DNA from 2 places in the Geobacillus sp. PK12 genome. Region 2 is predicted to be linked to the other one. Evidence: predicted binding sites of a transcription regulator. Region 2 holds the regulator's gene; the other holds the start of a gene.
The links. The regulator LexA, encoded in region 2, represses DNA repair genes until DNA is damaged. The targets are predictions, from matches to a motif close to CGAACATATGTTCG.
Positions count from the first base shown of each region.

Region 1: ETR37_RS16990 (DNA polymerase IV) is a predicted target of LexA. The motif match lies at 3,007-3,020, and genes of this name have one in related genera.

Region 1 is NZ_SDKL01000066.1:32,415-38,296, forward strand. Features, by position in the region: gene ETR37_RS16970 (amino acid permease) at 1-706, opposite strand, end outside; gene ETR37_RS16975 (PH domain-containing protein) at 904-1,386, shown strand; gene ETR37_RS16980 (PH domain-containing protein) at 1,376-2,818, shown strand; partial or broken gene ETR37_RS19885 (LysE/ArgO family amino acid transporter) at 2,818-2,889, shown strand; gene ETR37_RS16990 (DNA polymerase IV) at 3,063-4,292, shown strand; gene ETR37_RS16995 (coiled-coil domain-containing protein) at 4,331-5,882, opposite strand, start outside.
Region 2 is NZ_SDKL01000056.1:12,755-18,636, reverse strand. Features, by position in the region: gene tkt (transketolase) at 1-268, opposite strand, end outside; gene ETR37_RS15370 (DUF896 domain-containing protein) at 369-599, opposite strand; gene ETR37_RS15365 (YneB family resolvase-like protein) at 729-1,382, opposite strand; gene yneA (cell division suppressor protein YneA) at 1,402-1,707, opposite strand; gene lexA (transcriptional repressor LexA) at 1,860-2,483, shown strand; gene glnA (type I glutamate--ammonia ligase) at 2,547-3,881, opposite strand; gene ETR37_RS15345 (MerR family transcriptional regulator) at 3,921-4,322, opposite strand; gene ETR37_RS15340 (methionine gamma-lyase family protein) at 4,399-5,670, opposite strand; gene hflX (GTPase HflX) at 5,684-5,882, opposite strand, start outside.

The DNA.
Region 1 (5,882 bases), on a different contig from region 2:
TGCGAATGACGCGCGGCAGCACCTGCTCGGCGTCTTTCATCTCCGTCACCGCCACCCCGATCAGCTCCGCTCCGCCATAGGAAAACATCACGATAAGCAAGGCGCTGAGCGTTCCGGCAAACCCGTGCGGAAACCATCCGCCGTCGCCGGCAGACGGAAACGAGCCGCTTATGCCGCTTGGGATCACGCCAGCCCATACGCCCGCCCCGAGCACGATAAACACCACTAGCGCCGCCACTTTCAGGCCGGCCAGCCAAAATTCCGCTTCCCCGTAATACTTCACAGGGAAAAGATTCAACCCCATGATCAGACACGCGCACAGGAGGGCAAGCAGCCATAACGGCGCAGACGGAACCCAATAGTTCAGAAAGCTGCCGGCAGCCAGCAGTTCGACAACAGTGACCAACGTCCAATTGATCCAATACAGCCAGCCGACGATCCATGACAGGCGAAAGCCAAACGCCCGGCGGATCAAATGTTGAACGTTCGAACCCGGATACGCGATCGCCATCTCGGCCAGTGCAGCCATAATCCAAAACAACAGCACGCCGCCGATCAAGTACGTGAGCACGACGCTTGGTCCGGCGATATGAATGGCCTCGGCGCTTCCTTTAAAAATGCCGGTGCCGATCATCCCTCCTAACGCGATCAGCTGAACGTGGCGGGGCAATAGTCCTTTTTGCAGCTGAGGACGGGATTGTTCCATGTTGACAACAACCTTTCTGCTCTAATGTTGATTCATAGATGTGCTTTTTTGCTTTTATGCGGTTAAGCAAAAAAGATAATTTCAGAATATAATAGTTCAGTTGTTCTGTCAACGATTGTCGAAAAAAGGCATCGCCAACATGGAAATGTTTTGTTATACTGGAAACAGAAATGATGTGCAAAAAGGAGATTAAGAGAATGCTTCCTCATAGAGGCAAACCCATTTCATCAAAAGCGGTCACCGTGTGGCGTCTCACGGGGGCGCTTGTGGCATTGGCTTCCGGTGTGGCGATCGGGGGAATCATATGGCTGCTCTCGCAGTTCCATGCTCCTCCTTGGCTATTGATAGTGTTGGTCGGCGTTTGGGTGGTGCAAGCCATTGTATGGGTCGTCTGGCTCCCGCCGTTGCGCCAAAGACGTTGGCGCTATGACATTCGTGAAGAAGAGATTGATATTCAGCGAGGAGTCTGGTCCACGAGACGGACTTTGATCCCGATGGCTCGCGTTCAGTACGTCGATGTGCGGCAAGGTCCGCTTCTCAAGCGGTACGGGTTGGCTTCCATTGCGGTGTTCACAGCGGCGGCCGCTCATGAAATTCCCGCTCTTCCGATGGAAGAAGCGGAGCAGCTTTGCCGCTTGATTGCCGAGTGGGCGAAGGTGGTGGATGAAGATGACGCCTAGACGCCGCCTTCATCCCGTTGCGATTATGGCGGGAGTCGGAAAAGAACTGAAAAATATGGTCGTTCCGCTCCTTGTGATCATGGTGGCGGGCAGTCTGAACCGCTTCTCTTGGCGGGATTTCATCGTGCCGCTGGCGGCTGTCGTATACACGGTGGTGATGGGGGTTCTGTCTTGGCTCCGCTTTACCTACGCTTGGGATGAAGACCGCTTGCTCGTGGAAGAAGGCGTGTTTGTCCGCAAAAGACGTTCGATTCCGTTCGAGCGCATCCATGGGATTTCGGTGACAGAGGGGATATGGCAACGGATGGCGGGAGTGGTTCAAGTACATGTTGAGGCGGCGGGCGATGCCCTCGGTGAAGCAGAAGTGACGCTTCGGGCCATATCAAGGGAAGAAGCCCGCCGCCTGCAACGATGCGTGGAACAGGCGAAACACAAGGTGGAAAACGCCGCCCATCCGGAACCATCCGCGAACCGCCCACATCCTGCTCTGTTTACCTTATCGATGAAAGAAGTATGGATGGCTTCGTTGACAAGCGGTGGAGCGCTTGGCGTGGTTGCCGCGTTATGTGCGTTTTTGTCGCAATTAGGCGACTTCATTCCATATGAGTCGCTCATCCGTGATCTTCAGTCGACATGGAACGGACATGGACGATTGCTTATTGCCCTATTCATCTTGTCGCTTCTCTTGGCCGCTTATGGAGTAGCTATCGTACAAAACATGATCCGGTACGCTTCGTTTGTCGTGCGGAAACAAGAAGACACGATTGTCATTGCCCGCGGATGGCTGGAACGAAAAGCGGTGTCCGTCCCAGTTGCCCGCGTCCAAGGTGTCGTGATTCATGAGAATTGGCTGCGCCGTTTGTTTGGGTACGCCTCTGTGTCCTTGATTCATGCCGGTGGGAGGCTCGATGGCGGCGGAGCAGGGGATGTTGTTCTTTGTCCGCTTGTCGAAAAGAGGAGAGTTGCGTCGATCATTCAAGCTTGTTTGCCCGAGTACGATCTCGGCGTTTCCTTTTCTCCATTGCCCAAGCGCGCGAAACGCCGTTACATGCTTCGTCCGCTTGTTTGGCTCGTGATTCCCGCCATCTTGGCGGCATATATCGAACGCCCATGGGGGGCGGCTGTGTTGTTGGTGTTGCCGCTCGGGGCATGGATCGGCATCCACCGCTTTCAAATCGCGGGATGGTCGCTTTCGTCGAAGCAGCTGGCGCTTCGAAGCGGATGGTTTCGGCAAACGACGACGTATGTCTTGAAACGTCACGTTCAATCGCTTCAAACATCAGCGACGTGGTGGCAAAAGCGAAAACGGCTGGCGACCATTTCCGTTGCCGTCATGCCGCTTGGCACCCGCGTCCGCGTCGTCGATGTGGATGAAGCGGATGCGGCTTCGGTCTACCGCTGGCTGCAAGGGGAAAGGAGGAAGCAAACATGATGAGAGCCTCTTTTCATGGGATCATCCTTGCGTTTGGGCTCATTTTGCCGCTGGGGGTGCAAAACGTGTTCGACAGATGAAATCTGCGAACATTCCTTGATGCCGCAGTATTCTCGTTAAAAATCTCTAAACCGACCCCGTGAGACATCAAAAGACTTTCTGCATGTAGGAGAATGGGCTGTTTTTCACGAACGAATGATCTGGTACAATGAAGAAGAAAATAGAGAAAAGAAAGGGAAAGGGCATGTCAACAGGGCGTGAATCCCGCGGACGGATCATTTTTCATATCGACTGCAACTCGTTTTTCGCCAGCTGCGAGATTGCCCGCGCTCCGTCGCTTCGGGGAAGGCCGGTCGTTGTGGCGGGGGATCCAAAAGAGCGGAGGGGGATCGTGCTGGCGGCCAGTTATGCGGCGAAACAACAGTTTGGCATCTATACGACGATGCCGCTTACGGAAGCGAAGAAGCGCTGTCCGTCGCTCGTTGTGCGCCCGCCGGATTTTGCCTTTTATCGCGAGATGAGCCACCGCTTATTCCAATGGCTCAAGCGTTTCTCTCCTGTATTGGAGCGCGCCTCGATCGATGAAGGCTATTTGGACATGACGGGCTGGGCGTCAACCGCTCATCCGCTGGTTGTGGCCCGTCAGATCCAGCATGGGCTGTTGAGGCAGCTGTCCATTCCGGTGAGCATCGGAATCGCCCCGAATAAGTTTTTGGCCAAAATGGCAAGCGAGATGAAAAAGCCGCTCGGCATCACTGTGCTGCGCAAACGCGACGCTCCGCACGTCCTTTGGCCGCTTCCGGTTGAACAGATGCATGGTGTTGGTGACAAAACCGCCAAGAAACTGCAGGCTCTAGGCATGCGTACGATCGGCGATATCGCGAACGCCGACCGGGCGCTTCTTGAGCAGGCGTTTGGCGTCTATGGCCTGCGTCTTTACGAGCGGGCGAATGGCATCGACCCGCGCCCGGTTGATCCAGCAGCGGCGGAGAAATGGAAATCAGTCGGGAACTCAACGACGCTGCCGCGCGATGTAGACGACGAACAAGAACTACGGGCCGTTTTGCGCAAGCTGGCCGAATCTGTCAGCGCGCGGATGAAACAAAAGCGGGTTGTCTCGCGGACTGTCCAGTTGACGATCCGCTACCACGATTTTCATACAATCACCCGCAGCCAAACCGAGGCGGCGCCGTTGCAAACGGCGGACGACCTCTTTTTGACGGCGGCGCGGCTGTTGAAAAAGCATTGGGACGGACGCCCAGTGCGGCTTCTTGGCGTTGCCGCACTTCATGTGTTTGACGAACGGGAAGAAGGAAAACAGCTCGATTTGTTTCATTATGAAGAGGAAGCGAAAATGGAAGAACTTTGGAAGACCATCGAACAGCTGCGGACCAAATTCGGCGATCGCGTCCTTCGAACAGGCGCTGAGCTGATGAGCAGTGTCCATTCCGTGCGGGAAAACAGTGATGTTTGAATCCAAAGCGAAGAGGCGGGAGTGTTCCCGCCTCTTCGCTATTGAGATGTTTTCGTCTTTTTGAATAGAGACCATAATCCCCATTTTGACGGTTTCCCTTCCCCCATAAAAGAGTCTTCTCCATGAATGATGGCGTCATCTTGGATCAAAACGGAGGCGGAAGGAAGGAATGCCGTCGCTTCATAGGTTTCGGAATCTGATTGCTGCCCGTCGGCTGAAATGTCGGATGCCGATGTTGGATCTTGCGTCACCGCCTCTTGGCTGCCGGGAGAAACTAGAGATTCCTGCTTCTCTTTGATTTCCATGTTTGGGTCTGTTTTGTTAGGTCGTTCATCCTCGTTTTTTAACGGGTCCGCTGCTTTATGAGTGCTTTCAAACCTTACTTCATCTGTCTGTGTAAACAATTGGTGGTCCTTTTTCTGTTCCAGCCTTGAAGCGTCTGAGCGTTTTCCTGGATTTGGATCAGTATGATCGTTCTGAACGCTGATATTCAATCGATTGTCCTCATCCTCTGCAGGTGGTGATGAATGCTGAAATGGGAGGCGTTGATGGGAAGACGGATGTTCCATTCGGACGCGTTTGATTGGGATCGATTTTTGTGAATATAGATGGGATGCATGAGTTTCTTTGCGTTTCACAGGTGAGACAACAATGGGTTGGTTGGTTCCATCCATAAACTCCTGTAATTTTAAAAAACTGTTAGGGGGTGGCGGCGCCTTTTCCGTTTGCATGTTTGTTGAAAAGGGATTAGCTGATTGGATCGGTGATGTTGCCGGTTCTTTCGATTTCTCATCAGAGGATGCCGTTAACCGCTCCATGAGTCGGGACAGCATCTCCTTCAATTCCATTGTATCGTCATTTGGCGAATCCTTGGGTGGGTCATTCCGCGATCGGGTTAAATCGGCGATTTGGTTCGAGAGATGCTTGATTTCACTGGCAAGACTTGTGACCTTTTCCATCATCAACTCCAACTCCATTTGTTGGGTGAACATATGTTTTTGCAGCATCAATGAGTCTTTTTGTCTTTCTAAATCCATTTTTGACAGTTTTTCTTCTGTTTCTTGAATTTTCTTGGTTAAAACGTCTACATCTTTTTCTAGTTCGTGTGTTTTGGCACTGTTGCTTAAAGCGTTTTGCAGTTTTGGAAACTCCTTTGCGATTTTCTCTATTTGTTCCTTCATCACCTTATAATCGTTTTCCATTCTCTCTGACCAAGATGTCCATGAGTCGATTGATTCGTTCATAAAAGAAAGAGTCCCGTCCTTTCGTAGTCGATTTTTTTCTTTTGTTTTTGTTCGTTCTTCATTCCATTCCATTTCCTTTTGTTGAAACGCCTTCAGTGTCGCTTCTAAAGACTGGATGTGTTTTTGATTGGCTTCCGCTTGTTCTTGCCAGTAGGCGCATGTTGTTTTCCATTGCTCCATCTCCTGCCGCAGCCATTCTTTTTCTTCCTCCATTGTTTTCAATGCTTCCGATAAGCGCTCGATCTCATTCTTTTGCTCGGACAGCAGCTCTTCATAACGGCGGCATTGTCCGATGAGTTCATCATGCTTCGCCTGGAGTTCATCCTTTTCCATGTGAAGACGCTCC
Region 2 (5,882 bases):
TCAAATCATCCATCGATACGTCGTAGCCGCTTAAATGAAGCAAGCTGTACAATAACATCGACCCGTGCCCGGCTGACAAGACAAACCGGTCGCGGTTGAACCAGTTTGGATTCGCCGGGTTATGATTCATAAATTTCGTCCAAAGCGTGTACGCCATCGGCGCCGCGCCCATCGGCATGCCCGGGTGCCCGGATTTCGCTTTTTCGATCGCGTCAATCGACAGCGTTCGAATCGTCGTAATCGCCAACTCCTCGATTGAATGCGCCATCGTCTTCCTCCCTTTCATCAACATGGTGTCATTTACTATCATATAGAAAATCGATCGGCTTGTACAACGTTATTTTCCGAGCCACCCCTCTTTCGACCGTTTAATGGAAGCGCCGCCGCTGGCTTTCCTTTAATTTTTTCGGCGTCACGTCGTTGCCGTTCGGGTCAATGACGGTCACTGTATGGAGCATATCGGTCATCGCCTTGCGGAACGCTTGAATGTACTCACGGCGCAGCTTCGCTTGCTCGAAGGCCTCTTCGGCCGACAAGCCGGCCGTTTTCGCTTTTTTCGCCAGTTCATTGATGCGGGCTAATTTATGTTTGGCAAGCATTGATCATCTTCTCCTATCTGCCATATTCTCACTCTGTTTTATCTTATCTGATCAACCGGGAAGATGGCAACGATGGCATCTTGGCTTCCTTTGCCCGCTCGCCGCTTTAGGGTCAGGCGCAGTACACGATCAACGCCGCCTTTGTTGCTCGTCCATATATTCCTGGTAACGCCGATGGACGGTCGCCTTGGACGCCTCGTAACCGAAGCTTCGCATCGTCGCGGCGATATCGGCAAACGTCAGTCCGCGCTCGCGCAAGCGGACGATCTCCTCAACCGGCAGATCAATTCGATCGCGCCCGGCGTTTTCGCCCCGGCGCCTTAGGTTCCGCTCCGGTCGGTAGCCGCTGGCGATGGCTCGCTGCATGCCACGCTTAATTTTGGCGTTATGTATTTTTCTTTGGTACTCCTCGACAATCGCGATGATGGATAACACCATCTCATCGGCCTCCGACAGCGGCATCTCCCCGCGGTGGCTGGCGCTGTATATTTTCACCCCTTGCTTTTTCAAGCAATGCAGCACCGCCATGCGCGCATGGCCGCGCCCAAGCCGCGTTTCATCTTGAATGAGCAGCACATCGACCTCGCCTTCCTCGCAAAGCGAAAGCAGCTCCAACACGCCGTCGCGGTCGGCTTCATAACCGCTCGCCTGCTCGGCGATCACTTTAACGACTTCAAATCCACACTCGGCCGCCAGTCGCTCGAGCTCATCTCGTTGCCTCGCGAGCGACGTTTCCTGTTCAGCTTTGTCCGTGCTGACTCGGCAGTAAATGACCGCCCTCATGGCCAATCCCTTCTTTCCATCACTGATTGACGGCCACCGAGCCGCCCTGCTTTGATTTTAACACAGGAATGACAATTTGTTCACCGGCGGCAAGACGCGGGCTCGGCAAATGGTTGACATCGACGACCCAGCGGATGAACTCATCAGGCGGCATATGGTGTTCCTGTTCGTACTGTTTTGCCAGCCCCCAAAGCGTATCGCCGGGAGCGACCGTGATCGTCACGTATTCTTTTTTATCGACCGGGCTGCTGGCGTAAACGAACCCTGCCAACACGAGCGCAAACAAAAATGAAAACAAAACATAGTGCAGCAACGTTCTCCCCATTCTCCCCACCCTTTCTAGAATGTTTGTTCGCTTTCCTTCATTATAGTCAAGAACATTTGTTTGTGTCAATAAAAAAACTCGAACTTATGTTTGTTTTTTCGTCTTCCGCATGGTATAATGAAGGCAAATGATGTGGCGAGAGGTGTGAAACCATGACGAAACTGTCAAAACGACAACAGCAAATTTTAGAGTTTATTAAACAGGAAGTAAAAACAAAAGGCTATCCTCCGTCGGTGCGGGAAATTGGGGAAGCGGTTGGACTGGCGTCAAGTTCGACGGTCCACGGGCATCTCGCGCGCCTAGAAAGCAAAGGGTACATCCGCCGCGACCCGACAAAGCCGCGCGCCATTGAAATTTTGGACAACGATATGGCCAAGGAGAGAGAAAAAGAGGAGATCATCTCGGTGCCGATCATCGGCAAGGTGACGGCCGGTCAACCGATTACAGCGGTGGAAAACATCGAAGGCTACTTTCCGCTGCCGAAGCGGCTCGCCGCCGGCGAGGAGCAGCTGTTTATGCTTGAAGTGATGGGCGACAGCATGATCGAAGCCGGCATTCTCGACGGCGACTACGTCATCGTCCGCCAGCAGTCATCGACCAACAACGGCGACATCGTCGTCGCCATGACGGAAGACAACGAGGCGACGGTGAAGCGGTTTTTCAAGGAAAAAGACCACATCCGCCTGCAGCCGGAAAACGCCCATCTTGAGCCGATCATCGTCCGCGACTGCACGATTCTCGGCAAAGTGATCGGCGTCTATCGCCTGTTCGACTGACTCGTGCCGGCCTGCGCCCATAAAAAAGCTGCCCTGAAAAAAACGGGGCAGCTTTTTTATGAATCAGTAGAGTTCCATATATTGGTCCAATTCCCATTGATGAACCGTTGTCCGATACATATCCCACTCGATTTCTTTCGCTTCGACGAAATGCTCGAATAAATGTTTGCCGAGCGCGTGAATCATCACTTCATCGGACTTCAAGTTTTCCAACGCTTCATAGAGCGTTGCCGGCAAATCGACAATGCCTTCTTCGAGCCGTTCTTCTTTCGTCATGACGTAAATGTTTCGATCCACTGGCGCCGGAGGAGTGAGCTTGTTGCGAATGCCGTCAAGCCCAGCGGCTAAAAGCACCGCCATGGCCAAGTATGGGTTGGCCGACGGGTCAACGCTGCGCACCTCAATGCGCGTGCTCATGCCGCGCGAAGCTGGAATGCGGATGAGCGGGCTGCGGTTGCGCGCCGACCAAGCGACGTAGCACGGCGCTTCATAGCCTGGAACAAGCCGCTTGTACGAGTTGACGGTCGGGTTCGTCACCGCCGTAAAGTTCGGCGCATGCTTCAGCACACCGGCGATAAACTGCCGTGCCGTATCGCTCAACTGCAAGTCGCCGTTCGGATCGAAAAAGGCGTTTTCACCGTTGCGGAACAGCGACAGGTTGCAATGCATTCCTGAACCGTTAATCCCAAAAATCGGCTTCGGCATAAAGGTCGCATGCAATCCATGTTTGCGGGCGATCGTTTTGACGACGAGCTTAAACGTTTGAATGTCGTCGCACGCTTTAATCGCATGGGCGTATTTAAAATCGATCTCATGCTGGCCCGGGGCGACTTCATGATGGGACGCTTCGATTTCAAACCCCATTTCCTCAAGCTCGAGCACAATGTCGCGCCGGCAGTTTTCCCCAAGATCGGTCGGCGCCAAATCGAAATAGCCGCCGCGATCGTTCAGCTCCATCGTCGGGTGTCCTTTTTCGTCAAGCTTGAAAAGGAAGAATTCAGGCTCAGCTCCTAAGTTAAAGGCGTTGAAGCCAAGCGCCTCCATCTCTTTCAGCATCCGCTTCAAGTTGTAGCGTGGGCAGCCTTCAAACGGCGTGCCGTCCGGGTTGTAAATGTCGCAGATAAAGCGGGCGACTTTCCCTTTTTCTGCGGTCCACGGGAAAATGACGAACGTATCCAAGTCCGGATACAAATACATATCCGACTCTTCAATGCGGACAAATCCTTCGATCGACGACCCGTCAAACATAATTTTGTTGTTAAGCGCTTTCTCCAGCTGGCTGATCGGAATTTCGACGTTTTTGATCGTGCCCAAAATATCGGTGAATTGCAGGCGGATGTACTTGACATTTTCCTCTTTGACGATGTGTAGAATGTCGTCACGCGTATATTTTGCCATGTCCAAACTCCTCCCCGGCTCGGAAATCATGTTCCGTCATTAATGAAAGAAGCGAGCGAGATCTCCTTGGCGAAGCGATGCGCGCTGGAACCGCCCGGCCTGCAGCAATTCATTCCGCAAAATTTCGCGCAGTTCTTCGTCCGACAGCTTCGGTTTTCCTACTTTTTCGACTTTCTCCGCCTGCTGGTGGCGTCCTTCCTCCCGCGCGGCAAAAATTTGCTTAATGCCCGCCAAGTTGACGCCTTGGTCGATCAAATCTTTAATTTCCAGCAAGCGGTCAATGTCATTGAGCGAAAACAGCCGCCGGTTGCCTTCCGTGCGCGCTGGCGTGACGAGGCCGTGCTCTTCGTAATAGCGGATTTGGCGGGCCGATAGATCCGTCAGCTGCATCACGATCCCAATCGGAAACAATGGCATGGAACGACGAATATGGCTGCTCATGCCAATTCCTCCTCGCTTTTGATACCTTCATTTTACCATAATGTCAAGAAACGAGTCAATGAAGCGTTACATTTTCTCACAAACAAATCAACTGCTGTTCAAGCAAACGGTGGACGGCTGAACAAATGGCGATTTTGACGTGTGAATACGTCAGCCCGCCTTGCACGTAGGCGACATATGGCGGCCGCAGCGGCCCGTCTGCCGTTAGCTCGATGCTCGCGCCCTGCACGAACGTGCCTGCCGCCATGATGACTTTGTCCTCATAGCCGGGCATCTCGCTTGGATACGGGGTGAAATGGGCGTTGACGGGAGAAGCGGCTTGGATGGCTTGGCAAAAAGCGACCATTTGTTCTGGATCGTCAAAACGGACGGACTGAACCAAATCCGTGCGCTTCTCCTTCCACGACGGCGATGTCGAAAGCCCGATGCGCTCGAGCATCGCCGCCGTAAACACCGCCCCCTTGAGCGCCTGTCCGACAACATGTGGAGCAAGGAAAAACCCTTGGTACATATCGGGCAGGCTGTACAGCGACGGGCCGACTTCCGCCCCGATGCCCGGCGAGGTCATCCGGTAAGCGCACGCTTCGACGTATTTTTGCCTCCCAACGATATAGCCGCCTGTTTTCGCCAAGCCCCCGCCCGGGTTTTTAATGAGGGAGCCGGCCATCAAATCGGCGCCGACATGACACGGCTCTTTCTCCTCCACAAACTCGCCGTAGCAGTTGTCGACAAACACGACGACGTCGGGCTTAATCGCTTTGACAAAAGCGATCATCTCCGCGATTTCGTCGACCGTAAACGACGGGCGTGTCGCATAGCCGCGCGAACGTTGAATGCCGATCATTTTCGTCCGCTCGTTCATCGCCCCGCGCACCGCCGGAAAATCAACGGCCCCGTCCGCCGTAAGCGGCACGCTTCGGTAGCGGATGCCAAACTCTTTCAGCGAGCCGACGCCGCGGCCGCGGACGCCGACGATTTCCTCAAGCGTATCGTACGGAGCGCCGGTGATGTAAAGCAGTTCATCGCCCGGGCGCAACACGCCAAACAGCGCGATGGCAATCGCGTGCGTGCCGGAAATGATTTGTGGGCGCACAAGCCCTGCTTCCGCCCCGAATACATCGGCGTAAATGCGGTCAAGCGTATCGCGGCCGATATCGTCATAGCCATACCCGGTCGATGGGATGAAATGCCCGTCGCTCACTTGATGGCGGCGGAAACTGTCGAGCACGCGATATTGGTTCGCATCGACCATCCGGTCGATGCGCCGGTGGATCGGCGCAATTTGCTGTTCAACTTCCTCAACAAGTGCAGCGATCGTTTCTCCATGTTTCCATTGTGTCCAAAACATCGATGAACCCTTTCTACCGTTGGAATGATTGCAATTCCCCATACAAGGGATGCGCTGGCAGCACGTACCCTTGGCAGTCGTACGTGCCCCTTTGTTCATTATAATGCCATTCGTGCAAAATGGTGTCCGATTTTAGCTGGGCGAGCAGTTTTCCTTCCCCGCTCGGGATCGATACGTCATAATGAACCATTTGCCGTTTCACCGCTTCTTCA